2 linked regions of the Thalassoroseus pseudoceratinae genome follow. The protein of the gene in region 1 interacts with the protein of each later gene in a pairwise test. Links are inferred from orthologs where the notes say so. Each region holds a gene or a part of one and is shown on either strand. Other genes may lie near its edges. The genes, in order: G6R38_RS00555 and lysA.

The links.
Region 2: the proteins of G6R38_RS00555 (region 1) and lysA interact in binary tests that used the Escherichia coli proteins (3 or more experiments, as listed by UniProt). The link is inferred for Thalassoroseus pseudoceratinae from one-to-one orthologs.

What each region holds. Positions count from the first base shown.
Region 1 is NZ_JAALXT010000001.1:160,595-176,495, reverse strand. What follows is about bases 7,836-10,695. They hold G6R38_RS00555 (response regulator transcription factor), read left to right. Parts: upstream 7,836-8,837; coding sequence 8,838-9,554; downstream 9,555-10,695. Other genes in these bases: G6R38_RS00550 (sensor histidine kinase), read left to right, coding at 9,554-10,695; G6R38_RS00560 (hypothetical protein), read right to left, coding at 7,836-8,560. Also shown: G6R38_RS00575 (outer membrane protein assembly factor BamB family protein), read right to left, coding at 1-875; G6R38_RS00570 (outer membrane protein assembly factor BamB family protein), read right to left, coding at 990-5,081; G6R38_RS00565 (hypothetical protein), read left to right, coding at 5,518-6,291; more of G6R38_RS00560, read right to left, coding at 6,293-7,835; more of G6R38_RS00550, read left to right, coding at 10,696-11,236; peptide-methionine (S)-S-oxide reductase MsrA, read right to left, coding at 11,241-11,951; peptide-methionine (R)-S-oxide reductase MsrB, read right to left, coding at 11,935-12,474; G6R38_RS00535 (glycosyltransferase family protein), read left to right, coding at 12,691-14,892; G6R38_RS00530 (3-keto-disaccharide hydrolase), read right to left, coding at 14,867-15,583; G6R38_RS00525 (ATP-binding cassette domain-containing protein), read left to right, coding at 15,758-15,901. UniProt on the Escherichia coli protein: Response regulator member of the two-component regulatory system CpxA/CpxR which responds to envelope stress response by activating expression of downstream genes including cpxP, degP, dsbA and ppiA.
Region 2 is NZ_JAALXT010000006.1:260,648-276,519, reverse strand. Bases 10,811-13,641 are described here. They hold lysA (diaminopimelate decarboxylase), read left to right. Parts: upstream 10,811-11,511; coding sequence 11,512-12,771; downstream 12,772-13,641. Other genes in these bases: G6R38_RS21605 (DUF1015 family protein), read left to right, coding at 12,879-13,641; G6R38_RS21615 (FHA domain-containing protein), read left to right, coding at 10,985-11,374. Also shown: G6R38_RS21630 (sulfotransferase family protein), read right to left, coding at 1-819; G6R38_RS21625 (glycosyltransferase), read right to left, coding at 835-2,079; G6R38_RS21620 (type I polyketide synthase), read right to left, coding at 2,076-10,631; more of G6R38_RS21605, read left to right, coding at 13,642-14,120; G6R38_RS21600 (hypothetical protein), read right to left, coding at 14,167-15,872. UniProt on the Escherichia coli protein: Specifically catalyzes the decarboxylation of meso-diaminopimelate (meso-DAP) to L-lysine. Is not active against the DD- or LL-isomers of diaminopimelate.

The sequences.
Region 1 (15,901 bases):
TGAAAACCTTCGTACGGTGAGTATCCGAACCGTTCCGGCGTGGAACTTCGTAGTGCTCGAATGGCTTGCAAACGGACTTCCAGTTCCTCTGCCGAAAGCAATCGCCCCAAACTTGCGAGTGCCGTTCGATTGCCATGATTCAATTGCGCTCGAGCAACAGCCACCTGGACTTTCATCGGCTGAGATGCGTTCTGCAACTCCTCCAAAATGGGATCGGCGTCACTGCCGAGAACACGTTCCAATGCTGCAATCGCGGCGGTACGCGCTGCGAGATTTCTACCGGCGATTTCGTGGGTTCCCATCGCCACCCACTTGAGGGTTTCGACATCATCCACGGTTGCCACGACCGCAAGTGCCGCAGCCGCTTTCCGTTCGAGATACGGAGCCTTGCACAACGGAAACGCCGACAAAATTGGCTCGGCCAAACCAGTAATCTGTCCTTGCTCGATCACCGAGAATGCCGCATAGAGAATCCGGCTCGATCGTCCACGGGCCAACTTCCAAATCTGTTTGGCTCGCCAACGAATCTCGGGGTCGGACTCCCGCATCGCGGCCTCCAGCAACTCTGGTAAGTGCACTGGTGATTTCAAGAGAGTTTTCGTCGCGGCTTCGCGTTTCTGGAAGTCGGGATGCCCAAGCTGAGCGATCAAGTCGCGAATGGCTTGCACGGCTTCCGGATCCGGGTGCAGCGATTGCAGGTAATGTTGCAGAGACTCGCGGGTCGGTTCCAGACCGAACTTTTGAAGCGTCTGCGTATACGGACCGGCGAGCGGTTCCTCGACTGCAATCTGGGAACCACCGAAAACCGGCGCGGACGCCGAAAGTAAACAGAACCCTAGAACCATTCCGTAGAGGGTACGATCGATACGGTCCATCCCTGACCTCCGGAGAAGTTTCATAGTCATAAGCCTGAAATGCGTCTTGCACTTCGAAAAAAATAGGAGATATTTCCGTGGAGTCAGCCGCACGGAAATGAAATGGGAGCAGTCTTAGAACTGATCAAGACATCGCATGCCAGATTCTTCAATTCGCCGGGTCACACGACCACGTAAATCGATCTCGGCTAGTCCTTCGTCATCCACGACGAGTGTCTTACCGTCAGAAGTGCGATGCACACAATTGAGCCGTTGATTGCCCTGCCAACGGTGAACCCAAACCGGCTGTCCGTTGGCGTTGAATTCCTGAATCAGACGTGTGGAACTATCAGCAACGAGCGTGTTCCCGTTAGGAAGTCGATGTGCCGCGACCGGAGTTCGGAAGGACTTGACCTGCCAAACGACTTTGCCAGTCAAATCGACTTCACGAACTTCGCTGGGGGTGGAGCCCGATCCGGTTAACGCAATGAGGATATTGCCGTTTTCCAATCGACTCACCCAATGCGGAATGCCAGGCAATTCGATGGTCCGAGCGACGGTTTCATCGCGGCGGAATTCGTAGACTTTTTTGTTATTGCACGCGACCAAAAGATGGCCGTTGCTCAGACGCACCGCCGAAAACGGTGTGCCGGGCAGATCGGATTTCTTCCAGATCTCCTGACCATTCTCATTGTATTCAATCACGGCTCGCGGGCTGGTTGTTGTCGTGATAACACGATGCCCATCCGGCAGTCCACGACAACTCCAAATATTCTTCACGTTGTTTTTCGACCAAACTTCGTCACCGTTCGCGTCGGTTTCCCGCAAACGTTGCAGCTTGTTGTTGGTGAGCAAGAGCCGCCCGATCGGAGCGTCATCGACTCGCACCGGCAACTTCAGGTCCGCTGCCAAGCCGGATTGATCGAACCAATCCAACCACTGTTCGATCGCTGCTTGATCGGCCTCGCCGACCGATTCATAGTGATAACCAAATTGCTGTGCGGTTGCCGATCGAAGTGCTTCGATCGCGCGTCGCCGAGTGCTCAATTCCGGGCTATTCAACAGAGAAATGAGTGTCCACAGGCTTTCTTGATGTCCTCGGTTAAGCAACGCGACCGCAGACCGCAAACGAACAGAGTCCGCAGGGTCTTCGAGTGCATGTTCCAGAGCCGACAACACCGTCGGAGACTGAAGTTGCTCTAAGCCGGCAATCGCGAAGCGACGCGCGAGCGGGTCTGGGTTTGCCAAAGAATCGAAAAGGTAGGAAGCACTGTTCTCTGCAACAATTCGTGCGACCGCCCGTGTTGCTTCATCCTCCAATTTGGCCATTCTCCACAACCATGCGTTTTGCAGGATCGGGTACAGCGAATCGCTCGCGTAGGACGGAATGGACTCGTCTTCCGCGCTCGCAAACCGAATTGGAGTACTTGGCGGTTGGGCCGACTTCGTCATCGCGGTGAGTGCCGTTGCCAGCAAGGCACGCGGTCGAGAATCAGCGACGGATTCATCATGCTGATCATCATTACGAGCATGCGCGTCGGATCCAGAGATCGTTTCTGCAATCGCGACTCGGTAAATGTCGGCCAACCATTGCACGGTGAGTTCGGGACGGGAATTCGCGAGATCAAGTTCAATCAAGCCATCGACAACCGCCTGACGTGCGACTCGCGGACCGGACTGTCGTCGCAGCATCCGTTCTACCACGCGCAAGTCCGCCACGGATTGATCTAAGTCTCCTTGGCGGGCATTGAGCTTCATCCGCAGTAATGATGACGAAGTGTCTCCCGCGAGAACTTCCTGACGCAACTCGTGGAGTTTTTCGTCGAGTTCAATGAGCGATAAGACCCGTTCGCATCCCACCACGAACAATCGCTGCCCATCGCTGGCAAGATTTCCCACGGGCTCATCGGTTGCACTGAGGAACGACGTTCGGCCAAGTTGAGATCCCGTTTCGAGATCGAGTTGACGGATCGTTCGGCCATCAGGAACGTACAACGAGTTGTTAACGATGATCCCACGTCCGCACGCATTCTCGAGTCCGGCTTCCCAAATCAATTTGCCAGAGTGAGTGCCATAGCAGCGGACCACTCGTCTTCCGCCGACATACAAGGATGTCTTCGAATGTCCGATCAGATATTCCGCGCTTCGGATGTCTTCATCGGCGTTCGGGGAGTACTCACGCGTTGCCGTCGGAGCGGTGATAGACTGGTCGGCATCGAAGCCGTAGCTAATGGTGTCTGTTGATCGTGGGGAATCCCATTTCAGGGCACCGGTTCTGCGGTCCAACGCGACCAACCGACCCAGGTCGGATGGTAAGACGATCAGAGTGGAACCGTCCGCGATCAATTGGTCGGTTTCCCATCCGTCAACTTCCGGGAGCCAATCGCTGGCTTGCGGCCGTCCACCTGCGTTCGCTTTCCGAACTCCTGTGCGATCGTAGCGTGTAGCCCAATGCATCTGCCCGGTTTGAACATCGAACGCAAAAACGAGTCCCATTCCGGTGGCAACGTACAAGTCGCTTCCGCTCACATTGAGGCCCACCGGTGACCAGGGGACCGCCCCGGAAGATGGTTCGTCGCAAAGTGTGGTTTGCCAAATCGTTTCGCCCGTCGCTGCAGACAGTGCGAGCATGACGATCTCGCCGGAGCGGCTCACGGGGACAAAAAGCTGATTGCCGGATACGGCGGGGGCCGCCAGGAAACCGCATGGCAACGCCGCATCTCCTTGCACACCAATGGCTTCTGTTGCTTGCTTCGACCATTTCAATTTGCCCGAATTCGCATCGTAAGCCGCAAGGGAAATTGGACCCAAACGTGTGCGATTCGTTGACGAATTTGCGAAAGGAGAATCTCCACCCGGGCTATGTTTGCCGATGTCCAAGACCCGCCCTTCCAGACAATAGAGATGTCCATGGGAGACGGTGAGCATGGGATGAACACGGTCGCCGAACAGCCGGACACTCTCAAGCTCGGAGGGACGAACTCGGTCTCGCCCACTAGCAGCATTGCCATACGCTTTCGATAGGCCATCGAATGCGTATTCATTTCCGTGAGTGGTCCGCCACAGGAATCGGCCGGTCGCAGCGTCGCAACACGAAACGTGTTCGGTGCCATAGAAATACAATTTGCCATCGCGGGATACCAAATCAACCGTTGGTCTCCAACCGTTGGATTGCCAACGCTCCAGAATTTCGTGATACGAAGTCTGGGACTTGGCAGTTGATCCTACGGTTTTGACGGTCATTGGATATTCAAACGAGTGGATCCAAGACTCCGTGACGGGCTCTCCCGTGAATGTACGGCCCAGACTGAATGAAGAACTCTGATAGCTCGTTTCTTCCAGTCCCGATCGATCTGCACGGACGAACATGCGCTCCAGTTCACGACCGACCGCTTGTTGAATTGCCGAGGGAACTTGGTTGTGATTCAGTGCGAGGAAGGCGGTCCAGCTTGCCTTGGCTTCACGCAATTCGCCGAGACGAGCTTCCGCAACAGATTTCCGCAGTAGCAACCAATCTCGCGGAATACTGCTACGCGGATGCTCCTGGACAATCCGGTCAATCATTCGACTGGCGACCACAAAATTCTGGCGATCGAACGCTTCGGACGCACGTCGCCAGAGAGCATCATCACCATGATCGCTGAGGAAATAGCGTTGGGTCACAACGCGATCGGCTTGGGAGGGGGACTCGTTCTCGGCGAGATTGAGGAGAACCTGAGCTTCCGTGTTGGCCTGCAATCGGTAAAGCCGACTTCCGGAGTCCGGCAATTGGGCCAATCGAGCTTCAATTTCGCGACGAATCGGTTGGAAGGTTCCGTAGCGAAACTTCTTCTCTCGTTCGCGGTCGCCAAGGAGCGTTTCGATCGTTTGGCTTGTGCTCGTCGATGCGGCACGGTCGGTATGGTTAAGAGCTTCTTGCCAGAGGGAAATCGCTTCTTGGAAACGATTCTCGGCGGCGAATTGATCCGCCCGTCGGAGAAGTTGCTGAAGACCGCGGTTCACACGCCAGGGAGCGTTTAAACCCCATGCGTCAGGCGAATTTGCGGCAGCGGGGCGGGCTTTCTGAGTCTGAGCTGCTGCCGGTCCCTCACCGCGTACCGGAGACTGATACCACAGTCCCGTCGACAGTAAAAAAGCCGTCAGGCTGATGATGTTGGTGCTGAAACTTCGAACGTCCCGTTCGATGTGTTCAGGCGTTACGGTGACTCCATCGGTCTTATGTGACATGGAGCGTGTCCTCGTGTTTGAGGCCGTGGACGGATGCGGCAGGAACCGCAGAAGCGCGGACAAGTTAGCCAGACCGACTCTATGCTAGATGTTGTGGTTGTTTTGGCAAGATGGAGCATTGGTGGTCGATTGATGTTGGAAGAATTCATGTGTGGATGAATTTTCACTATTGCCGTTGTTTGTGTGGTCGGTTATTCCTCGTACGAAGCCTTGCGCTTTTGGGGCTTCGACAAGCCTAATCTTTGATTATCGGCCGCTTCTCTGTCAAGATGGAAACAATTTTCGGTTTGTTGAGCATGAATTCGAAGTTTTCCGGCGTGCGAGTTCACGTGTTGACTCGAACGGCATCTGATTTGACCTGAGGGAGTTGCGGCAATCAATCGAACGAAATTATCAAGGACGACACTTCGACGCTTGAAGGGGAAGGCACCGTACATTGTCCGCCCCACTTGAGCCACCCGAATCCGAATTACGGCCCAGCACCCCGTTCTTGCTCACCCCGTTACTCGCGTTGCTCCTGTTGCCGCTGGGGTTAGCGTTCTTGGTCTGCGTGAGCCTATTCCGAGCGTTTTCCGGAGCCGTGCCGTGGATCGTCACTTGGCTGTGCGGATTTCTCGCGGGCGGAGCCGTCGCCCAAGTGATCGAATTTCTGCCAAATTCCCGTTGGACTAGCGAGCAACTTTGGCTTTTCGGGGGCGGCTTAGGGTTGTTCGCATTCAGCAGCTTGCGGGGCGTGGCGATTTCCTGGAGTGCCTGGGCGTCGCGTCACGACGTGAGTCCGTTTTCCGGACTTGGAGGCTTCCTTCCGCAATGGGAAGCCGAGCGGCAACAGTTCGCTAATCAGTTGCAGTTTCCAGCGGTCATTTCTGCGACATTGGCTGGTGTCTGCCCGATGTTTTGGCTCATTCGGTCGGCGTTGATGCCGGAACTCTCGTGGCCCTCGGCGGAAGTTTGGGCCCTCTGTGGAGCGGTTGGGTTGACACTCGAAGGAGCCCTGATGGGAGCCGTCTTGGGAACCCTGAAGCATAGGACGGCCGTCACGACACTCCAAGAATCATTCGGCGAAGCACTGGGACGAAGACTCGCCCGTGAGAACATCGGTTGGCGAGGCGGACTGGCCTGGTCGATCGGCTACGCGATCCACCAGGTCGCCATTGGTGCCGCGAGTGGTTTCGTCGTCGGATTCCTGCTCGAAACGATCTTTCAGTAGCCTATTCCAAACCCGGCGGGGAGGCGAATGCATCATCATCCGGAATGACTTGGAAATTGGATTTGGAAGTCGAGTTGCCGGTCGGAGTGGGTTCGACTGCCTGCGTTGTTGGAGCAGGTTCAATCGGCAGGGAAACATCCCATTCCTCGGCTTCGACGGGGCGGAAGGACATCGCTGGGAGTTCTTCGTCCTCCATCGGCAATGGAATGGCCCCGGTTGGAATCGCTTCGGTAGCTGGTTCCATCAACTCCTGCGGAGCGAATTCCTCGAAGGAAGCCGGTTGGATCGGTGAAGCCGATGGCCAAGCCGGTTCCGCTGAAGGCTGTGTCGGAAGCGGTTGGCTCGGAAGAGCTTCCGCAGGTTCGGTTTGCTCGGCGGTGAGAACTTCGGGAGCCGACCCTGTGTCGCCAGGCGATGGCATGGTTGGTGTCATCTTCTGTCGCGATGGCAACGTGTCTTGCGAGGCGTGGTATGCGATCTCCGTTCGCAGCACACGTTTGTGGAACGCTCGTTGTTCTGGCTGCTTGCCGTTCACAACGATGATGTCATCCACCAAGCGGTGCCCATGCTCATCGACGAGCATCACTTTCGCCCCAAAGTTTTCATCCCCCAACACCACCATCATGCTGTCCGTGCCGACTTCACGAATGTCGGCCAACGGGCAACCCAGATGGGAAATCACCGCCTGACCGGCTTTGGGGACAGACTCGGCTTGAGTCCACACCAACCGGTTGAGGTCATTCGATGAATACCGTTGCAAGGTCTCCGTGTCCCCCGCAGCCAATGCGGAGGCGTAGGTTCGGATCGGCAAGAGAATTTCCATCGTTTCTTTCATCGAAACGATCTGGTCGGCGTTCTCGAATTTCACGTCGTCAACTCGCACGCGACCCCGATGATCGAGCAGCACGTAAGTCAAATCCAGACCGCCTTGCGACACTGTGAACCGACTCACCGCTCCGTCGAATTGGGTCGAAACAACACGGTCGATCGGATTCGAGAACAAATGCGGTGCCAGTTGGGAGACGTCGTCGTTGGGAACCATCCGCCAGACGCGTTCGTTGAAGTCCGCGGTCACGAGATTGCGAATCATCGGGAGATTGCCATCACGGACCGCCTCTTGGAACAGTTGCAGAATTGCCTGCCCCGTGAACACGACCGAAAGGCGTTTCTCGGCAACTTCATCAGTGACACCACCGGTTTCGTAGAGCGTGACTTCTTCGACGACGTATGGGGAATCTTCCGGCAGCTCCTGCAATTCCACACCACCTCGTGACAGGCTCAAACGCACAACTCGGTTCGGTTGTTCGATGATGTAGTCCGCTTGGCGGCCTTCCATTTTGACGTAGTATTCCGCTCCATCGAGCGTGCTGCTCGGAAGTTGTTCTTGCGAGAGGTCGGCCAATGCCAGACAGTCCTCATAAAGTTTCGAGTGACACACTTTCGCCAAGCGTTCGCGATCTTGTTCGGCGTATGCAGACAAGAATTGCGTTACGGACTGCATCGCCATCGCCGTTTTTCTCAGCGATTCGATGTGCTCTTTGTCTTTCCGGGATTCCACGGCGACGTCCGCGACTTTCCAGCGGTCCTCGAGCAGTTTCATCTTCAGGATCATCTTGCCGGTGGGGCGAGGCAATGACACGATCGCAACATCGTCATCGAGTTGGGCTTTTGGTCGGAACGATTTCGACGCCCCGTGTTCGGCAACGACCTGTTTCGTCAGGCGGTCCAGGTGTTCTGGTGGAAGTGCCCGAAGCGAATCCGCGAGTTCCATCGTGACCACCGACAATACACGATCCCGTTCGCCGGCATGCCAGGTGTCGAGAAATTCCCGCACGCTGAGCAGCAAATCCATTTGCTCCGCGACCGACTTGTCCACCTTCACCCCGCCCTTGTTTTGGCGGAGGTAAACGTCGTCCACGACCCACTCTTCGGATTCGTCGGACTGTTTCAGGCGGTAGTAGACCTTTTTGGTTCGCTTCCCGTTGGTCACGGCGACGAGTTTTTCCGTCGGCGATTCCTCTTGGACTTCAACGACGGAAACTTCGCCGGTCGGCACGCGGAGAATCTGAATATCTTCCATCGCCTCGGCCGTCCGCAGTGCGCGGGCGTTGAAGTCGTCGCTGGTGTGGACTTTCAATGTTTGATAGTCCTCTTTTTCCAACGCCGTCGTAAATGCCGTGATAACCTGCCGTTCAGCCATATGAGCGCAGCCAACGCCCAGGCACAACGGCAGTACCGCGAGAACGGTCCGCATGAAGTAGTGTCGCATGTTCAGACCCCGACCGCATTACACGAGAGTACGTGCTTGCTCGGTCCGCGAAAGATGAGTGAGTTTTTGCTGTAGAGAGAGAGGTGCGGGCTTCTCGCAGATTCTTGGCAGTAGGTCAAGACGAAAATTCGAGCAAACACGGTCTGTTCTTGAGAACAGTCGGGTTTTCGGAACCAATGTCCATTCTCAAACGTCCATAGGCTGTTACGCAGTCGTTACGTCTGCCGGTCCGCTGTCGTCTATACTTGAGATACGTGTTCCCGTGAGGTCCAATTTCATGAAGCTACGAATTCTCACCATCGAAGACGACCCGGCAATTCGGCGTGGTTTGGTAGACGCTTTCGAGTTTGCCGGTTTCGAGATTCTCGAAGCCGGACGTGGCGATCACGGTCTAAAGCTCGCTCTCGAATGTGTTTACGACCTGCTCGTTCTCGATCTTGTGTTGCCTGGAATGAGTGGGTTAGACATCCTGAAGGCCGTTCGGATCGAACGCCCTACGGTTCCCATCATCATTCTGTCCGCACGCGGGGACGAAAACGATCGCGTCGCCGGGCTGCGACTCGGGGCGGACGACTACGTTGTCAAACCGTTTAGCATTCGAGAACTGACTGCCCGTGTCGAAGCGGTTTTGCGGCGTTCGCCGGAGCGTTCCTCGCACGACGTTCCAATGTGCTTACCTCACGCAACAATTGATTTCGAGCGTGGTCTTGTGGAGTTCGATGACGGGACCGAAGCGGAATTGACCGAACGCGAAGCGGATCTGCTGCGATATCTTCGCACACACGCCGGGCGAGTGATCTCGCGGGAGGAACTCATGTCGCACGTTTGGCGAATTGATCCTCGCGGGCTCAACACCCGAGCCATCGACATGCAGGTGGCCCGGTTGCGGGAGAAGCTTCGAGATCGCGGCGCGGAGTCCCCAATTCTGCGGACGGTTCGCGGTCGCGGCTACGAACTCATTGTGCCCGAAGTTGCCACTCAGGAGGACTGTTAATGCGTTCGCGGTTGCTGTGGAGTGGCTTCTTCGCCTCGCTGACTGTCGTGACGGCGGCGTTGGTGTGGATCAGTCAAACGGTGTTGGAATTAGAATCGGCCGAACGCGATTTGGTACGGCAATCGGAATCGAACCGATTGGCGTTGTGGCGGATGGATTCGTTCTTGGTCCCACTGATCGCCCGCGAAAGCGGACGTTCCGCGAGTGCATACCGTCTGCGATCCGAACCCACTGAATTCGTGAAGTTGCGGTTCGAGTTTCGGCAGGAAAACAAGTACCTCTGCGTCCTTCCGAATGCGCCAAAATCCGACACCGCCGAGATTCCCGATGTTCTCTGTGAGGCGGTGGAATCCAAAGATTTCCTGGAGCAAATTCAGAATCAATCACCGAATGAATTTGCTGTCCGCGACGAAGAGCCGCCTTTGCCCCAGCAATTCGAGAACGCCCCCCCCGAACCATTGTTGGGACAGGCGAATACGTCTTATCAGCAGTTGGCCGCTCAGGAGGTGACGCGGAATCAGAACGAATTCCGGAAACGTTCGCAAAACGTCTTGCAAAGCAATTCCACGATAATGCCCCCCGCGATGCGTTCGCCCGAACAATCGCCGGAGGACTTGGAAATTCTCGGGCCAATGCAAGGAGTTTGGCAAGATGGCTTGCTACTGCTCGTGCGACCTGTCAGCGGTGGTGGCGCACAGTTCGTTCAGGGTTGTTGGCTCGATTGGGAGGCCATCCGAACGCAAATGCTGGACGACATCCGCGATCTTCTGCCAAGTGCCGAGCTGGTCCCTTCACGAACCGCGGAAGATGGTTTGCAATTGGCTGCGTTGCCGCTTCGCCTGACTCCCGGTTTACCGCCCACCGAAATCTTGCCTGTCTGGACACCACTGAGAGTCTCGCTGTTAATCGCTTGGGGGTGTTGGCTTGTTGCGGCTATTGCGGTCGGCTGGGTGTTGTATTGTGCCATCCGATTGAGTGAACGCCGTGGTGCCTTTGTATCTGCCGTAACGCACGAACTGCGAACCCCGCTAACGACATTTCGGCTTTACACAGAAATGCTTGTAGACGGCATGGTTCCGTCAGATGAGAAGCGACAACACTACCTGCAAACGTTGCGAGTGGAAGCGGAGCGTTTGGGGCATCTCGTAGAGAACGTGTTGTCTTACGCCCGTTTGGAGAACACACGTCGTCCTGATGCCGTGGAGGAAATCAGCGTCGAAGACTTCTTACTGCGACTGCAATCGACTCTTCAGGAACGAGCGGTTCGTTCGGACCGCCGTTTGGTTTTTCTGCCATACTCGGAACCATTGCACATCTCTGCGGACGCCGCCGCGGTGGAACGGATTCTGTTCAATCTTGTCGACAACGCTTGCAAATATGGTGGCGATGCAATGAATTCGCAGATCGAGATTTCCGCCCGTCGTGATGGTCATCACGTTGTGATCGCGGTGCGGGACTACGGTCCTGGCGTCTCGCGTCGACAAGTCGGGCGGTTGTTTCGGCCCTTCTCGAAATCCGCGAGCGAGGCGGCACACTCCGCGCCTGGAGTCGGGCTTGGTCTGGCATTATCCAAACGACTCGCACGCCGAATGGGAGGCGATCTGCGTTGCGATCAATCAGTCGATCAAGGAGCGTGTTTTCAGTTAACGCTCCCACGAAGCACAGCGACGGTCCGTGACTGATCGATCATTTCTCGTCGGCCAGCCAATCTTTGTACTTCTCACGAACCTTGGCCAATTTCGGCATCGCGACGCACTGAATGTAGGGGTTGCTGCTTTGAAGCTTGGCGTAATTCTGGTGATAATCTTCCGCGTCGTAGAAACCTTCTAAGGGTTCAAGCGTAGTAACGATTGGGGCGTCGAAAATGTTCTTCGCCTGCAGTTGATCGATAAAATTCTGCACCACTTGCTTTTGAGCCTCGTTCGCGTAGAACACTGCCGAGCGATAATGCCGACCGACATCGGCACCCTGTCGATTCTTCTGTGTTGGATCGTGTGCCACGAGGAAGAAGACTTCCAAAATCTGATCGAGCTTGATCTGCTCCGGATTGTACCGAATGCGAATTGATTCCGCGTGATCTGTTAGTCCCGCCGAGACCATCGTGTAAGCTGCACTGTCTTCGGTCCCGCCGGAGTAGCCACTATCGACGGATTTCACACCCTTCAGTTCCTCGAAGACCGCTTCAGTACACCAAAAGCACCCCCCCGCCAACACGATTTCACCCGTTTCGGCGTCGGCAAGGTCAACATTTTCAGCGGAGTTTTGCGGTTCGGGATCAGGCATAGCTGCGACAGATTCTTGAGATTCGATATGGGTTCCACAACCGGACAACATCAGACCCATCATTCCAAGAAGTCCGACGCTGCCGAAGACAATTTGTTTATTGAGATTCATCATCGTCCGCCGAATCTGAGGGATGAAAATGGAGAGCGGCGGAATTCATGCAGTACCGCAATCCTGTCGGCTCCGGACCATCCGTAAACACATGCCCGAGGTGTCCTCCACAGCGGCGACACAGCACTTCGGTACGTGGCAAGAACAACTTGTAATCGACTTCTTCCGCGACGTTGTCCTGATCGATCGGTTGATAAAAACTCGGCCAGCCCGTGCCGGACTCGTATTTTGTGTCGCTGGAATACAGGGGTAGATCACAACCAGCACAGTGATAAACACCCGAGCGGTGTTCATCCCAGTAAGCGTTCTTGAACGAGGGTTCCGTTCCTTTTTCTCGAAGAACGAAGAACTGCTCGGCGGTGAGTTTGTCACGCCATTCGTCATCGCTCTGGTCGACCACGTTGAAATCGAGTTCTTCGGTTGGTGTCGTCTGTGGGACGTGGTTCGCGGAAATCCGCACGCAACTCCATCCCGCAGCCAGAATGACGACCAACACAATCAGTATTAAAAATGCCCGCGTTTGCACCGTTCACAAATCCTTTGTTCTGGTTAGCAAATGAAACTTGGGGAATTATACCACCGCCGGCCAAGTCTGTCAGGATGACTCTGACCACAACGCTCCCAGGATTTGGGAATTCTCGGGAAATTGCTCGCGAGTAGTCCGACGCGAATTTAGCATGGGGGCTTGGCTCACCTTGAAGACCGTCGCTCGCCCCCGGATTCCATGTCGAAGCATCAGAAAATGAATTGGCTCCGCCATTTGCTCGCGGTCGTTGTGTTGTCGGCCGCAGCGTTGGCGTGCATGCATCGCCTCGTTGCCGAACCCTCCGGCATTATTGTCGGACCGCAAAATGGCGGACGCAACGATCTCACTGCATTCTTCATCCCGTGGCGAAGTTTCTTGAAAATTGGATGGACGGAATCCGGTCATCCGCCGATGTGGAACCCGTACGGTTTGGGAGGCATCCCCTGGTTGGGGAACCCGCAGTCGGCGATGTTCTATCCGCCAAACTGGTTGTACCTCATCACCACCGCGACCTGGTTGCCCGGTTGGATGATGGTGGGGCATCTCATCTTCGGGGGGCTTGGTGCGTACTCGCTCGGCAATTGGTGGAAGTGGAATTGGGGAGTATCGGTTCTGGTCGGCTGCGCATTTTTGTCGGCTCCATTCCTAATTGCCCATCTGGCGGAAGGCCATTACAACCAAATTTGCGTCACTGCTTGGTTGCCTTGGGGGTTGCTGGGGTTTCTGCGAATGCGTGAAGGTCGTCGCTTGAGCGTGCCGATCTTGGCGGGAATTTTCTCCCTGGCATTCTTCGCTGGTCACGTACAAGAATTGTACTACCTGATTTTAACTCTCAGTTTTTGGGTCCTTTGCGATGTGCTCTTGCCGAGTGCCTGGCGAGGCGAACAATCACCCCTGAAGCTATTCGGCAATTGGGCGTTGACCGGTTGTGTCTTGATTGGAATCGTCGCCGTCGAGTTGGGGCCAATCTACAATTACACACGCCAAGCGGTCCGTGCGAGTGGTGTTGATCTTCAATCCGCGGCCGGCTTGAGTATCGGCCTGGAAAGCCTATGGCAGTTGTGGAACCCGTTCGTCCATGGCGGGCCGACAGATTACCACGGTCCTGGTGTTCTCTATTGGGAAAGCGTCCTCCACTTTGGTGTGTTGCTGACGGGATTAGCCCTGTTGAGCCCAATTGTGCGATTCCGCGATCCCATGGTTCGGCGGCTGTTTGTGACGTTGGTCATTAGTCTGGTCTTTGTCGCCGGCACACGAACGCCGCTGTTCATGATCTTCTTCAAGTACGTTCCGGGAATCGCGATGTTCCGGGGACCGGCACGGCTTTTGTTTTGGGTTTCGCTGTTGGTCTGTCTCCTGGGCGGTTTTACGTTGCAGACATTTGTGGAACGATTGACCAAAAAGCCGTCAATTGGTCGACTATTGGCTGTGGGCTTGATTGGTCTGGTTTACCTTGTCGTGATGACGGAGAACATTCGGCATGCCAACGCGGTCACCAGGGTTATACCCAACCAAGATTTCCGGTCGGACAGTGAGATCGCGTTGTTTCTCAGAGACAAGATTGGTTTCGAAGGTAATGACGACAGCCGGGTGATTGTCGATCAGAATTTGCTGTCTGATCGGGAAGCTTGGAACCACGGTATCGGCAAAGTGCACGCGTACGATCCAGTGCCATTGATGCGAGCAGCCTTGTTGATTGACGTACTAAACCCGCTTCATCCACCAAACGAAGAACTCGTCGGATTGTTGCCGACCTATCCGGCACGATACCGCAGCAATATTCTCGATCTGCTTGCGGTTCGCTATGCGGTCGTACCTGCGGGCGGTCCCAGTGTCCCAGAGGGCTGGGAGTTGCGGAAACGCGGGACGGTGCGACCGGAGACCGTTCTCGCGGGATCGTCGGCTAGCTTACTAGCCTATGAAATCTGGGAGAACACCGACGCATTGCCGAGAGCGTTCGTTCTGGGAAACACAGAGCTGGTCACCGGTGAATCGGTTTCAGACCTACTCGCGAAGGTCCAACCGCGTCGTCACGTGATCGTTGCCAAGGACGTGCTTTCCGCTGCCGAAAGTCGGCAACCATTCACTCCTGCTCAGATCGAAGAATTGACACCAGACTCACTGACAATCCGTGCAAAACTTGACGCACCAGGATATCTCATCGTCAGCGATTTGATCTCGCCGGGCTGGAAGGCCACGGTCGATGGGCAACCGACCCCGTTGATACCGGTGAATGTTGTCCATCGGGGTGTGGCATTGGGACCTGGCGAGCATACCGTAGAGATGTGGTACACACCGCCGGGTTTCAAATTCTGGGGCATCGTCAGCGTCACCACAATCTGTGTGTTGATCGTGATGACGCTTCAAACGATGCGTGCGGGTCGCGAGACGATTATTCGTCGTGATCCAACGGCTTGATGCGGATGTTTCGCCACATGGCCGTCAGGGGATCTTTGCGACCACCCACTCCGTGAACTTGCAATGCGATGAAACCCTTCGGGGTCATGTCGTCTTTGAAGTCGGCTCGCAATTCGCCATTCAAGTAGGTGCGGATTGAATCGCCCTTGGCTTCCACGCGGACTTTGTTCCAACCGTCCATCTTGTAGATCTTCTGGCCTTGAGCGGTGAAGGCTTTGCCGTCGCCCCCTTTTTGGCCTGGGTAAAGCCAACCGCGTCGGCCTTCATCGTAGATGCCACCCGCCCAGAGCCGGGTCGGTTTGTTAGGGTCGATTTCCACTTGGTAGCCATGCACGCGGCCGGCACCGACTTTGATTTTCTTTTTGCCGGTATCGTAGGTCATGGGCTTGTCGTACACATTCGACCGAATCTGCACGCCGGAGTTTAATTCATTGTCAACTTTGAATTCGTACTCCAGAATGAAGTCACCGTATTTCTTGGTGGTGGCCAAGAAGCTGTTCGGTGAGTTCGGGACCGACGTGCCGACGATGACACCATCATTCGCGGTGTATTTGGCTTTGCCGCCGTATTGTGTCCAGCCGTCGAGCGTCTTGCCGTCGAACAGCGAGATCATGCCGTCATCAGCGGTCGCGACAACGGCGTGACAAGCGACCAACGAGAGGCAAAGCAGCCAATTGCGTGTGGGAAGCATGTGCAAACTTTCTGAAAATAGGGTGTTTGGAAAGGTGGATTTGTGATTTTAACTTGGCGAACGTCAATTTCCCACCATGTCGAGTGTTGCTCGCCACTTCCGTTTCGCGGCGGAACTGCGTAAATTTCGGAAGACACGTCAATTTGTCGATTTCTGGATTGGATTTGCATCCGTATGGCTTTGCTCACATTGGAAGATGTTTCGATCGGTTACGGCGGCCCCCCGTTGTTGGAGGGTGTAACGATGCGGATCGAACATGGCGAACGGATTGCCCTGCTCGGCCGTAACGGCGTGGGCAAGTCGACGTTGCTCAAACTC
Region 2 (15,872 bases), on another replicon or contig:
GGTGTAGACGCCGAAGTTTTGGTCTTCGATGTCTTCCCGCTCCACATTGTGAAGTGCAAACGCGTCAAGAAACTTCCGCCACAAATTGTTGTTCGACTGCTGCACCACATACGGATTGCGGTAGATGTGAATGAATTTCGCGTCCGGAAACATTTCCAAGAGCGTCGGAATGCGAGCGGCGTGCGGCGGGCTTTTGAGGCACAGCGGTTTCGGTCCCTGGTCGGCAATCACGCGGCGAAGAAACCAACCGTAGGTGCGTTTCCAGCGGTCGTGTTGTTTCTCGGTGATGTCCTCAAATAGCACCCAATTCCGAAAAATCTGTTCGAGCTTCTTCGGAAAATAGTACGCATGCAGGAACGACATTTCGCTGATCCGCGACATCGCGAACTCTTCTTCCTGCGCTTCCTCCAAACCGAAGCGGACGGAATCCATCGGGCGTTCCGACGGCATTCGTTTCGCCAAACTGCGATACACCAAACCACGCGCTCCGAGGAAACTCTGAGCCGCCACGCAGTGAAACGCTTTCACGTATGCGAATTGCGGATCGCAGGTCATGAGGTTGTGCAGATGCGTCGTGCCGCTTCGCCAATGACCGATGATGAACACCGGTGACTTCGGCAAGCCGATCCGCTTGACCTTTCGAGAGGATCGCAGATCGTCGAGTCGTCGAAACGGAATACCGACCGTGCAGGTGGCGGCGAGTTTCGTCGCCAAGCCGCGGTACTCCCGATCGACTCCGTACGTGCGAACGAGCTTGGCGAACGTGCGGCATCCGATCAACGACAACGGATGTGGTGAGGAACGGTCAAACGTTGACATGGTCTCACTTCCGGTTCACCGCGACATCATCGGCTGCGTCGTTTCTTCGGTCGTGTCGTTGGCATCGCGAGTCAGTCGCTGCACGCCATACGGTTTCCGAACGTCGTACGTCACGCCCCGCCACACGATCCGTCGTTTGACGATGGCCTGAAAAATCAGTTCGGGCGTCAACCACGATGCCGCGAGCATCAGCAATCGGCTTGGAATTCCGAACGATCTTGCGAGCGTCTTGCGATGGGCAAGCAAACCGCGAACCCGCTTTTCGATCAGCAGCAACAAGCCGAACGCCAATCCCAGATAGATCGCCAGCACACCGAGAAGCTGCCCCAATATGGTCCAGTTGGCTTGCGTCATTCGCAGGAATGCAGCGATGGTGAGGCCCCAGAGGCTGATTGTCGTCCCCACGTAAATGACGCTCGCAGGCCAAAAGGCATCGGGGCGGTACAACCGAACCCACAACATCTGTCGCGTGACGAACGTGCGGTAACTCTCCAGCGAACAACTCGATGACTCAACCATCACCAATCGGGTGACGCATTGCAGTTTGCGTTTCGTTCGACGGAGATGGGAACTGAGTGGCAAATCCTCGCAGCCGGCGTGCTTCCAACGCTCGCGGAGTTCCGGTTCATCGAGAATCGCCCGCCGAACCGCTAGCGATCCACCCCACGGCAAGTTGCGAACGGTGCTACTCACAATCGACGCCGCACACCACACGTAACGCCATACGGTGCCCAATCGGCGATCGGGCACTGTGTACCAGCGGCAACCGTACGTGCAGTCGGCCTGATCGCTTGCCAACGGCGCGACCAATTCGCTCAGCCACGTTTCATGCGGGACGACATCGGAATCAATGAACGCGACAACTTCACACTCGGCGGGCAATGTTTCCATCGCCTGCAAGACCGCGCTGTTCTTAAGTCCGCAAGTCGTGAGTCGCGTGACGAGCGGTTGAATGTCGAAGTTCGCCGCGTCTTGGAGTTCATCTCGCAAAAGTGGTTCGGCAGTTCCATCGGGATCGTCCAAGATGATCCGTACGGAAACCGACGGATAATCTTGATTCTTCAACCCACGGATTGTCTCCCGTAATCGGTCGTCGATACCGCGGATCGGCAGCAAGACGGCGACTGGTGGCAGAGAACTCGGTTCTGGCTGCGGGGTCGGTCGAGGACGCGAGCGGAACCAAAACAGCACCGTCGCGGCGGCCTGCTGAACGGCCGAAACCGCCAGCAGGATGACCAAACCCCATTCCCAGGAGGTCATGACCGATTTCCTCGACGAGTCGTTCCGGCTGCGGCGAACGCGGTTTCCGAATCCGCCGGTGCGAGGGCAGCATCCAATTGCGATGCCAATTCCGAAACTTGCGGTGGGAACATGATCGAGAAGTGCTCGGCTTCCAATTCCGTGTGCACGCAGTCTTGATTCGTCCAACGACTCCAACTGCTTTCCGCGGCACCGAGCCCGTTGGTCGCGCTCCACAAGTGCAGCGGCACGGAAAGCGGGGACTGCGGTGTGCCGGGGTCGTCGCTCATCATTTCCAGGTGCAAGCCGATTCGTCGGAGATACTCACCGACCAATTCCTCGGGCACACCCGCACTGAGGTGTCCGCCATCGAGCAACCAACTCAAGACTGCATCGGAACTGAAGTGAGCAGCGACTTCCGCCGTTTCGCGTTCGAGACGATCGGCTTCGAGTTCGACCAGGAAGCCCGTTTCTTGTCGGATCAACTCGTAAGTTTCCACCAGGAACTTCTGAAGTTGGCGTTCCTTCTTCTCGGTGGAGTCGAGATCGGCGGGGTTCGATTCCACGATGCCGAGGAAGTCCACGGTTCGTCCCATCTCTTCCAGCCGAAGTGCCGTGCGAGCCGCCAACAAACCACCCATCGAGAACCCGAACAACCGCACTGGGCCGTCGGCGTGTTCTTGAACGATGGCGTCCGCGTATTGCCGAGCGAGAGTTTCCGTCGTTTCGCCATCCGCCACTTCCGTGGCTTGCAGACCGAACACAGTGTATTCGTCGCTCAATTGTGGCAGCAAGTCGTCATAAATTCGCAGCTCGCCACCCGCTGGATGGAAGACGAACAACGGCGACGCTCCGCCGGTGCCCTTCCGAAGCGGAATCAGCGGGGAATCTTGAGCAGCTTGCGGTGTCGATTCGTCTTCGACGATTTCTTCCGACGTTCCGAGCAGCGATTGCAACAACGTCACGGCGAGTCGTTCGATCGTCATGTCTTTGGACAACGCACTCATCGGCACGGCGACGCCCAAATCGGATTCAATGATGCTTGCCAGTTCGACGCCCATCAGCGAATCCAGACCCATTTCGGAAATCGGCCGATCCAACGCCAACTTGCCCGGCGACATACCCAGCACACGACCGACACGGCCGCGAACGAACTCCCGCATTTTCGCGGGGCGTTCTTTGGGTTCGGCAGAAACGATGGATTCCCGTACTCCCTGCGATGCGTCACCGTCGCCGGATTCACTTTGGTTGGCGAGGAGGTTGGTTAGCAGCCCTGGCGTTTGTTTCAGGTTGCGGAATCGTCCGGCGAGGGTTTGCCAATCGGCTCGCACGGAAACGAACGAGGAATTCGCTGCCGGAATGGTCACGTCGAGTGTTTTGCGGATGTCATCGACAGACATCGCGGTGAACCCGAGTTTCGCGAGCGAATCGCCCAGATCTTCCCGTTCGGCCACATACCCGACTTCACCCAGCACACCCCAACCGATGGCCGTCGCGGGCAAACCGAGACGACGCCGATGGTCGGCAAGTGCTTCCAACGAGAAGTTCGCCGCCGCGTAGTTGCCTTGGCCAAAGTTCCCAACCGCCGCACTGACCGAACTGAACAGCACGAACATATCGAGCGGCATGTCCTTCGTGAGACGATGCAGCACCCAAGCCGCATGCGACTTCGGCCGTGTGACGGTCTTGAAGCGATCGGTGTTCAGATCGCTGATCACGGCGTCGTCGATGACCATGGCCAAGTGCAATACGCCACCGATGGGCGGCATTGTGGCTTGCGTTTCCTTCAACACTTCCGCCATGCGGGTTTCGTCGGTGATGTCGCAGCACTCGGCTCGCACGGTGACATCTCGCGATTCGAGATCGGCCACGAACGCCTTCGCGGCATCCGTTTTCGGACCGCTACGACTCACGAGCAACAAGTGTTTCGCACCGTGATCGACCAACCACTTCGCAACTTCCTGACCGGCTCCTCCGAAAGCACCCGTCACGAGGTATGTGGCATCGGACCGGACCGCCGGTTTCGTTTCCGTTCGGCGAATTTGCCCCCAGTGTTGCGTGAGGTCGAGCACAACTTTCCCGATGTGCACACCTTGTCCCATGAGCCGGAAGGCTTCCTGCACCCGGGCCACCGGCAACACCCGTGTCGGCAGCGGTGCGAGGTTTCCGTCCGCACTTTCGGCGAACAGACCACTCAGCAACGACATGCCGGATGCCGGATCGCTGCCCATCATCGCGGACAAGTCGACCGCATGATACGCCACGTTCCGACGGAACGGCCACAAGCCCACGCGGGTGTTCTCGAAGAAGTCCCGCTTACCGAGTTCGAGGAATCGACCGTACGGTGCAAGACACGACAAACTTCGCACCATCGCTTTTCCGGCAAGCGAGTTCAACACGGCATCCACACCGCGTCCGTCGGTCGCTGCGAGGGTTTCGTCGTAGAAGTCGAGTGACCGCGAATTCATGATCCGCTTCACACCGTACTTCGGCAGCAGTTTTCGTTTAGGATCGGTCCCAGCGGTCGCGTAGATGTCTAAACCGAGACGCCGGGCAATGTGCATCGCCGCCATCCCAACACCACCAGCCGCCGAGTGAATCAACACCGATTCACCTTTTTGCATCCGTCCAACGTTTCGCAACGCGTGATCGACGGTGATGTAGGCCACCGGCATCGAAACCGCTGCGGACAAACTGAGGTGATCCGGCACTTTCGTTACCCGAGCACCGGCCACGGTCAGCACGGATCGGAAACTTCCCGCAGTGCAGGCGATGATACGATCACCAGGTTGAACGTGCGTGACGTTCGCTCCCACGCTCCGCACGATCCCACTGCATTCGTCGCCCGGTTCGATCTGAGCCAAATCGTCAGCCGGGAACCGACCGAGTGCCCGCAGAATGTCGCGGAAGTTGAGCGCGACAAAGTGCACATCCATCTGGATTTCGTCTGGTCCGGGCGGTGCCGGATGCGTCTCCAACAACTCCAAGCTGCCGAGATCGCCGGGCCGAGCGACGTGCAATCGGAAGGGAACTTCGTTGGCAGAGTCCGCGGCGATTGTCTCGGTTCGTGGATCGATTTGCTCCATTCGCGGCACCAATCGGTGTGCTCCACGCCAAGCAACTTCCGATTGCGGATCGTCCGCACAAAGTTCCGCCCACAGCGTGTTTTCGTCGCCCTTCAGCGGGTCGAGATCGATTTGCCGAATGGCAATGTGTCGATATTCCGAAGCCGCCGAGCGGCCCAATCCGACCAATCCGCCTTGCAACGGACCCGTTGCTTCGGTCGAAACTCCCACATCGCGGGCACCCCGTGTGACCAGCAGCAACCGTCGCGGCGATTGCTTCTCGTCAGCGGCGAATACCTGCAAGAGATGCATCAACGAATGCGTGGAACGATCGTCAATCGATTCCAGTCCGCTCATGGTGATCTCGGCGGAGTCGGTGTCGCTAGCGGTCAGATGGACGATGCTCCAATCACCGCCTCGGAAGCCGATCGCCGACTTGAGTTGCACGAAATCATCGTAGTTCGCGGAGTTGATTTGGAATTCATCGGAATCCAACAAGTCGAATTCTTCGCCATCCCGCACGGTCACACAACGACGACCCGCGTGACGAAGTTGGTCAACGAGCGTATGCCCAGCGGCTCCACCGTCACCAAAGATCAACCAGTTCGGTTCCTTTGGTGGTTTGTCGGCGATGAACACTTTCGGCAATTTGGTTTCCGACCGGTTCGGCTGCCGAGCGACAATCACGGCGGCATGTTCGCCGGTTTCGTTGCAGGTTGCGGGCAACGTGGGCGATTCCCAACCGGTTTCCGAGAGGATTTCACTCCACTCGGATGTGGTCAACAATGGGCTGTGTTCACGGGCGGGGTCTTGCTGATAATTCCACCAACCGTCCGTCAAACCAAAGACCAAATCGAAGGCCATCCGCGTTTGCGTGAGTTCTCGCAGCACGAGCAACCCGCCATCGACGAGCAAGCTCGAACATCGTCCGAGAGCCGCTTTCAAGTCCGTCACACCGTGAATCGCGTCGGCGGCGATGACGATGTCGAAACAACCGGTCGGCAGATCCTGCTCGGCGGGGTCGCGTTCCAAATCGAACTTCGCATAACGCACGCAATCCGAATTGCGGAATTGGTCCTCGGCTCGTTGCAAGAAGTACGGCGAGAGATCGGTAAACCAGTATTCGGTTTGATTGTCCGGCAGCACCGGCAGCATGTATGCCGTCGTTCCGCCTGTGCCAGCACCGACTTCCAGAATGCGAAGCGGTCGTGATTCCGGCAACCGATTTCGCAGTTCGACCGCGATTCGTTGAATGAACGTGTTGCCGTAACGAGTCCAGTATTGATCGCGGTAAACTTGTTCGAGCAGTCCGACTGATTCTTCGGAGAACAACAACTTCAACGGATCGACTTCACCGGAGAACACACCTGCCAAGTCTTCGCCGCAAACTTCGATCAACCGCAAATGCGGATAGAGTTCGGGCAGTTCCGCGAGTGCGTCCAACCAGGCGGCGTTGACGTCTGGTTCGGGAAGATTGTTCGCGACCTGCCAGGCACCGTCTGTCTTCGTGAACTCACCCGATTCGACCAAGCGATCCAAGCACCGCTCGAACAGCGGCCGATGTTTCTCGATGAGTTTGCCGGAATCGACCAACGCTTGCGAATCGACCGACTCACCGGCTTTGAGATCAATTCCCATCTGCTGCAAAGCGTTCAGGAAATACGGTGTGGCCACACGATCCTGAGCGGCAACGCTGTCACCGATGATTGTGGCGGGCACGTCGTGCCAAGTGTTTGCGGCTACGTTCTCGGCGGATTCGACAAGGTCCGTGAGCGATTTGGTTTCGGCCAGCGGTTCCGCCACGACCGACGATCCCGGAAGCGGCGCGTGATACCAACGAGTTTGGTGCAAACACGGACCAATCTCGTTGCGTTCCCGTTCGCGTTGCGAAATCACACCACGACAACGGAAATCGAGAATATCGATCGCGGGTTGTCCGTCGATGGTGAAGATGCGAATGTCACCCGTGACTTGCATCGCGGATGAGCTCGTCAGTTTGACTTCACTGTACGCAGCCGTGCCGGGCGATTGATGGAAGTGCACGCGGCCGATTCGTTCCGGCAGGAACATACGGTCGTCGGCTCGTTCTTCCGGCGGAATCGCTTCGAGCAGCACTTGGAAACACGCATCCAGCAACGACGGATGCACATGGTACAAGTTCGCCCGGTCCATCAAGGATTCATCGAGTTCGATGCGACCAAGTGCCGATTGCCCCGTGCGGTGCAATTCTTTCACACCTTGGAAAGTCGGTCCGTATTCCAGGTCGATCTGGCGGAATGTCTCGTAGAATGCCTCGGCGGATGCGGGTTCGGCATTCGCTTTCCAGGCGTCGATGTCGAGTGGACTCGGTTCGAGTTTCGGCATCGGACGGTACATGGCTTGGGTGTGTTTCATCCATGCTTCGTCGGATTCGTTCATCCGGCTCGCCATGAACAGCGTGCCCGCGTTTGGGTCGGCGGAAACTTGCGTGAGCGGAGCCGCTTCGTTCGGCAGGAACAACGCTCGCAGCATGTCCACATCGTCGATTGTGACGGATTCGGATTTCTCCGCCCGCAACGCCGCTGCGAGGAACATTTCCACAAAACCGGCCGCCGGGAAAATCACTTGGCCACCGGCTTTGTGATCGGGCAACCACGTATAGACCGACACATCGAGCGAGTTGTGCCATTCGTGTTCAGCAGCCGTCGCGGCTTGACCGAGCAACGGATGGTAATCGGGACGCAACCGCGATTGTCGAGAGTCGGCACTTTCATGCCAGAAGCGTTCGTGCAACCACGGATGACGCGGAAGATTCACGACGTTTCCACCCGTCGGGAAGAACGCAGACGGATCGACCGTGAGACCGTGCGTTTGCAGTCCGACAAATGTTCCGCGAATGGTTTTCTGGTCGTCTTCCTTGCGGACAAGCGATGCAAATACCGTTGGCTTCGGGCCGTCCGACTTGCGGCATTGTTTGATCGACGCACCCAAAACTGGATGCGGTCCGATTTCGAGGAAGTTCGAATAGCCCATGTCTTGCAGGGTTTCGATCGCCGGAGCGAAGCGGACCGGCTGACGGATGTTGTCCCACCAGTAATCGGCGGAAAGCCCTTCCAGACCGACTTTCTCGCCCGTGACGGTGCAGACCATCTCGCAGGTGCGGGCGGAGTTGTTGATTCTGCCGATCGCGGACATGAACGATTCTTCCGCGGGAGCCACCAGGTGACTGTGAAACGCGTGCTTCACCCGCAACGCTTTCCACCAAATATCGCGGGCATCGAGTTCCTTGCCGACGGCTTCCAACGCTTCGGCTTCACCGGCGAGTGTGACCATGTCCGGGCTGTTGATGGCGGCCACGCACACCTTCGGCTCAAACTCGGCAATCAAACGGCGCGCGTCGGCTTCGTTGAGGCCGGCGGCAAGCATCTGACCGGGCAGGGCGTGTTCTTGCAGCGAAATTCCCCGGTAGCCAATGATCTTCACGGCGTCTTCGAGCGAGACCAAACCGGCCACATGAGCCGCCGCAATCTCACCGACACTGTGTCCGACAACGGCCGCCGGATTCACGCCCCACGATTCCCACAATCGAGCCAAACCGACGTGAATCGCAAACAACGCCGGTTGAGCCACCGATGTGAGATGGATTTGGCTGGATTCGTTGTCCTTCGAGAGTTCCTCGATCAATGACCAATCGACCACGTCTTTGAGCAGCGTGTCGATTTCGTCCATCGCCGCTCGGAACACGGGTTCGCGACGGTACAAGTCCATGCCCATTTGAGCGGCTTGCGGGCCTTGTCCACAGAAGACGAACACCAACCCTTGTTCATCTTTCTTCGCTTCCGCCGTGTGCATGTTCGGGCGGGTTTCGTCATCCAGAAACGCGGTCAAGGTTTCACGGGCCTCGTCGGCGTTCTGTGCCACCAAACCAAGACGGTGCGAATAATGCGACCGCCGCATTTGCGACGTGTAAGAGATATCGGCCAACGAACCGTTCGCCGAGTCCGCAAGGAATGCGCGGAAATCGTTGGCTCGTTGACGGAGGGCATCTTCGGATCGTGCAGTGATCAACAGCGGAAACGGAACCTGGTCCGAATCAGTGTGGGCGTGCGAACCGTTGGTGCTCGCGATGGCCGATCCGTTCGTTGCCGGTGTATGCCCGTTGCTGCGAACAATTTGCGGGGAGTGTTCGTTGAACTGCTGCGTTCGTTCGTGGTTGGGGTCGGCCAAGATGACGTGCGCATTCGCGCCACCGAAACCGAACGAGTTGATACCAACGACACCGGGTTTGTCATCCGGCCAGGCTTCCATCTCCGTCGGTACGCGGAGTTTGAATTCCTCGAACGGGATGTGCGGGTTTGGGGTTTTGAAGTGCAAGTTCGCAGGGATTTGGCGTTTTTGCAGCACGAGAATCGCTTTGACGAGCGAGGCAATCCCCGAAGCGGCTTCCATGTGTCCGATGTTCGTTTTCACCGAACCGATGATGAGCGGTTGCTCGGCGGATCGGCCATCGGAAAACACACGACCAAGGGCCGTCGTTTCCGCCGGATCACCGACGACGGTGCCGGTTCCGTGGGCTTCGACGTAGCGGACACTCGCCGGGTCAACCTGCGAATTCTGATAAACTTCCCGCAGCAACGCTTCTTGGGCATCGGGGTTGGGCATGGAAATCCCGCCGGTGCGTCCGTCTTGGTTGGCACCGGTTCCCAGCACAATCGCTTGAATCGGATCGCGATCACGGACGGCATCGGAAAGGCGTTTCACGATGATCGCCCCGCCACCTTCCGATCGGACGAACCCGTTGCCGGACGCATCGAAAGCCTTGCAACGGCCGTCGGGAGACAACATCGACGCCGCCGAGAAACTGATGAACGTTTCCGGGTTGATGATGACGTTTACGCCCCCGACGATGATCATGTCGGATTCGCCATCAAGCAAGCTCTTGCAACCGCGATCGAACGCCATGAGCGCAGACGAACACGCCGTATCCACGATAAAACTCGGGCCACGGAGATCCAAGCAGTAAGAGATCCGGTTGGCCGCGATGCTCAGTGAACACCCTTGAGCCGTGAACGCACTCAGACCACGTTGCGATTGGCGGTCGCGTTGAATCTGGCCGTAATCGCCGGTGGAGATCCCCACAAAGACCCCGGTTCGACTCCCGGCCAACGATTCCGCCGGAATGCCCGCATGTTCCAAGGCTTCGGCAGTCGTTTCGAGCAGCAAGCGTTGCTGTGGATCGATGTACTGAGCTTCTCGCGGGGAGATCCCGAAGAGACTCGGTTCAAACTGATCGATACTGTCGAGGAACCCGCCCCAACGGGAAGCACTCTTACCGTTCATTCCTGGTCCGGCGCTGTAAGCAAGTTTGCTCCAACGATCTTCCGGGATCTCGGTGACAGCGTCACGACGCTCTTCCAACAATTGCCAGTAACTGGTTCCGTCGGTGATTCCCCCAGGCAGACGGCAAGCGTACCCGACAATCGCCAACGGCTCCGCAGGAGTTGCGGAAGTCGAATGCGGTTCAGACATAGGAATGTGATCTTGGTAAGAAGGAAACGTAGATTGACCCCAGCGCGTTTCCAAGTGACCCACTCGGAAGGACCATCCAGTATCACGATGGCCTGGACTTTCCGCAAGCAAGGATTTCGTGTTTCCGCAAACTTGCCCAATTTAACACCTTGAAACAAATATCGCGGAGAAAAGTCGGATGCATGTTGCCGAGCTTGTGCAGTTGGTTACGGACTATTGAGGAAAAGGTTGAAGACATTTACTAATTCCATAGGGATTTTCACTTGAGTTGCGTGTTTCCTTCGTTCATTCTTTAAATAGGGAGATTACAACGGTTTCGCGTAATCCATGGGCATGAATGACAGGGCATCTGTATGCGAGCTGAGTTAAAGGTCGTCGAAGGTTCCTTGGCCGAAAAAAACATCAAATTGAAAGAAGGCAAGTTCATCGTCGGTCGCGCTCCCGATTGTCATCTTCGGCCCGATAGCGATCTTGTCAGCCGCTACCATTGCGTTGTGCGAGTCGATGAGTACACCGTCCGCGTTCGCGATATGGGTAGCCGAAACGGAACGCATGTCAATGGTCGGTTGATTCAGGCGGACACGCGATTGATGAACGGTGACAAGGTGAAGATCGGCGATATGATCTTGCAAGTGTCGATTGCCGAGGCCGCCGATCCACCATCGAGTTTCGAGATTCCCAAGGCTCCCACGGAACCATCCGATAGCGAAACGAGCTACGGGATTCCGAAAATGCCGAAGTAGACACGCGGACGGTCAATCCGACGAATGCCTCAGAAAACCGCTCGCGCCCCCTCGTCAGCGGACGACTGGCCGACTAAACTGTGAACGATCCTCATGAGGACTTCGTACACGCTCCGTCCAGCCGGTTTTGAGTCATTATGTCTGCTGTTTCTTCCTCTGTTGCCAAGCCGTTGCCGTTCGATGAAGACTTCATTCGTCAATTGACGGAGAAGTACCCCACGCCGTTTTACATCTACGATGAACGGGCAATCCGTGAAAACGCGCGGCGTCTCAATGCGGCTTTCGCTTGGTGCGATGGGTTCCAAGAGTACTTCGCCGTCAAAGCCACGCCGAACCCGCATATCCTCAACATCATGAAAGAGGAAGGCTTCGGCGCAGACTGTTCGAGTTTGGCGGAACTCGTGATGTGCGAACGAGTTGGCATCACCGGGGACGATGTGATGTTCACCTCGAACAATACGAAAGCCGAGGAGTACGCCAAGGCGGTCGAGTTGGGTGCGATCATCAATCTCGATGACATCACGCACATTCCGTATCTCGCCGATTCGGTGAAAATGCCCGAGCAATTGTGCTTCCGTTACAATCCGGGACCGCTCCGCGAAGGCAACACGATCATCGGCAAACCCGAGGAAGCGAAGTACGGGTTCACCAAGGAACAGCTCTTTGCAGGCTACCGTCAAGCTCGGGAACTGGGAGCTAAGCGGTTCGGTTTGCACACGATGGTGGCCTCGAACGAACTCAACGCCGAATACTTCGTCGAAACCGCACGGATGCTGTTCGAGTTAGCCGTCGAATTGAAGAAGGAAACGGACATCTCGTTGGAGTTCGTGAATCTCGGTGGTGGTATTGGTATTCCCTACCGTCCGGGAGATCAGCCGGTCGACTTGGAACACATCGGCAATGGCGTCAAGAAGCTCTACGACGAAATGATCAAGCCTGCCGGTCTTGATCCGTTGAATGTTCTGATGGAAAACGGTCGCTGCATCACCGGGCCGTATGGTTATCTCATCACGTCAGCGATTCACGAAAAGCACATTTACAAGGACTATGTCGGCGTCGATGCCTGTATGGCGAACTTGATGCGACCGGGGATGTACGGTGCGTATCACCACATCTCTGTGCTCGGCAAAGAAAACGCGGCAGCGGACACAACCTGCGACGTCGTCGGTTCGCTCTGCGAGAACAACGACAAATTTGCAATCGACCGGAAACTGCCGAAAGTGGAAATCGGCGATTTACTCGTCATCCACGATGCTGGTGCTCACGGTCACGCGATGGGTTTCCAGTACAACGGCAAACTTCGCTCCGCGGAACTGCTTTGGAAACCCGACGGCAGTGTCCAACAAATTCGCCGTGCCGAAACCCTCGATGATTATTTCGCGACTTTGGATTTCTAGACAGTCGGGCGGGGGCAGCGAGTGTAACCCGCCAAATCCATTCCGCATGAATAACATGGTGCGTTACGCATTGCTGCACGCACTCAACGAAGAAATCTTCGTCTCTTATGATTAATATTGCTCCGATTCGACGTGCTCTCGTTCCTGTCGACAGTGCCGCTGCCGCTCAACTTGTGGCTCCGAATTATGATGAGTTCCAAGGCGACCGCGAGGTTTGGGAGTTCATTCAAGCCAAACCGGAATCGATTCTCGCGGTGACGATGGCGCATTGCGATGTGCCAACCGAAACGGAAATTGGCGAGGACGGTTCCGATGCCACGCTCGACAAAGCCCGCGAGACGCTGAGGAATCGCATCGACAGCCCGCTGACGAAAGTTGTCGAGAACGTGCTGTGGGTTTACGAAATTGTCGATCCGCGTCGGCCCAGTGTGCGGCAGATGGGGCTCGGTGGAGCGGCGAAAACCGCAGACATTCGCACCGATGAATCGCCCGACGGGACCGTGATCCGCAACGAAGGGATTCGCGAGGAAAAAGCCCGTGGGCGAGCGAATTTGATTTCCAAGACGAAGTCCTACGTAGGCGTTGTCAACAATACCGTTGAAGACGAAAGCGGCCACTTGATCACCGCTCTTGAAGAGTACGCCGACGGGCGGGAATGCGATTTCCAAGCCGACGACGAAGTCGGCAACACGCACAAAGTTTGGCTGATCGCGGATGAACCCAGCATCAACAAGTTCGTCGAGCTGATGAAGGCAGAGCCGTTTGCGTACGTCGCCGATGGCAACCATCGCAGTGCCGCTGCCGCGTTGCTGGGGCATGACGATTATCTGGCGATGTTCTTCACGACCGGACGGATGGGGTTGGCACCGTACAATCGGCTGGTCGCCGAACCGAAAGCGGCCGAATTGGATTGGCTGCAAACCCTGGCCGAATATTTCGACGCCCAACCCCGTCGCGATTCCGAACCATTCCAACCCAAGCAGACTCATCACATCGGTCTGTACGATGGCAAGAAGTGGTTGGAATTGGTGCCGAAAGACAACGCCTACGATGCCAGCAACGCGGCGGAGTCAATTGATTCCGACATCGTGCAACGGCACATTTTCGAAGATGTGCTCCAAATCGCTGATGCTCGCGACAAACGGCTGACGTTCGTCGGCGGCAACAAAGATGCGGCCTGGTTGCAAAGCCGTGTCGACAGTGGCGACTTCCACTTCGCCGTGACTCTGCCACCGGTCACGATGGAACAGTTCGTTTCGGTCTGCCAACAGAATCGATTCATGCCGCCAAAATCGACGTGGTTTGAACCGAAGATCCGCAGCGGCTTGGTTGTGGCATTGCTCGACTAGATCGGATTGCGATTGTTCGTCCGGTTAGGGTCACCGTCGATTGTCATCACCGACGGAACGGGTTCGTGTTCCACTTCGGCAGCTTCTCGAGCAGTTTAAGCGGATACGAGAACGGGCTATCCGACTCGGTCGGTGTTGGCTCCGGTGCAGGGACGACTTGCTGATCCTGCGTGATGATGCGGAGATCATCGAACATCACTTCGCCCAGTCCGGTGAGTTGCATTGTGAGTACGTAAGGACCGGTCTCGGGCACTTCTCGCAGGAAGAAGAAGTGTTGCCATTCGCTGGCTTGATTCCAGCGAAGCGCGGCAGCGGGGCCAGCGATGTTGTCGAACAGCATTGCTCCGTCGAGTGAACGTTGGATGTCGTTCGGAACACGGACCCAACCGCTCACATGAACAACTTGCCCACTTTTGACCGAAACTGGCGGCGTCTTGATGATGACAGGACTCGCCGGCATGATCTCCGGTGGGTTTTCTTGCGGAATGGGCAGGGCGTGTAATCGAAGCGAATAGTTGCCTTCCCGCTGCGAGGGGTACAAATCCGCTCCCGCATGCACACCGGGCACATCGTTGCCTTCATGCAATCCGCCGGCGGCGAAGAAGGTGTCGGCATCTTCGAAGTTGCCACCACGGAGTCGGTTTTCCTGGCCAGCGAGATCACTTTGCCCGATGCGTTGCATCAATCGCCAGTGATCGGGCAGGGTTTGGTAGCAGACGGTGTACGGACTCGACAACGGCGATGGCAGTTTGATGACCGCATCGTTCCAGTGTCCGCGTTGCAAGATTCGTTGCAGTTGCATCGCTCGCCCGGCTTCTTCGGCGGCCGCTTGATACGCACCGCGAGCCAAGGCGTCTTCAGCCATCATGACGTGTTCGCGAGACCGTGAAAGAATCTGCGGACTGTCCGGCCAACTGGCTCCGAGCGATTGCAGTTCTTCATCGATTCGCCGGACACGCTCTAATTTTTCCCGGGCCAAAGCCACACAGACCGCCGCACTTTGCGGAGCGATCTGGGCGACTTTTCGCCGGATGGCGTCGATCAACTCGCGATCTCGTGTAATGATGATCGCCGAGGTTTGATCAAACTGTTTCAACGTGATTTCCAAACCACCCGCACCGCGTTTGACCTGACCTTGACCGGTCAACGGCACGATTTTCGTCGGGGACACTTCCCAAGCGGAGGAGAAGTCATCCACACCGGCGACGACAATTCGGGCATTCCGTGCGGCCATCTGACCGGGCACGAATTGGGCTTCCGTGCCGTACCAAATCGGCAGCACGAGTTTGCCATACTCACTGGAGATGACAGTCGCTTCCAACTCACCACCGACTCGGGAGGCCCGTTGCCGTTGGTATTCTTGCTCTCGGAGCATGGCGTCTCGTTCATGACGCGAATCGGCAGTGGTGCGGAAGTCGATGGAACCGCGTCGAATCGCTTGGGCACTCGGCAAATCAACCGAGAACGAAGATGGTGATGAAACGGAACCCGTCGCCAAGAACGGTTGCAACAACGAGAGTTCAAGATTGAGCTGCGTGATCGCCAGACGTCGCTCGGTGGCACCGGGCGAGTTGTCGTCGAAGGAGGTGCGTTTCCAGTACCCAATCCCCTTCATGCCCGCCGCGATCGCCGAATACACCTGAAGCCGGAGTTGCTCCGGTTCAATGACAACTTCGTGACTGCCTTGCCGAGACGTCATCGCCTCCAGCGATGGAGCCGGTTCGGTTTGAATCCAGGTCCACTCGAAACTTC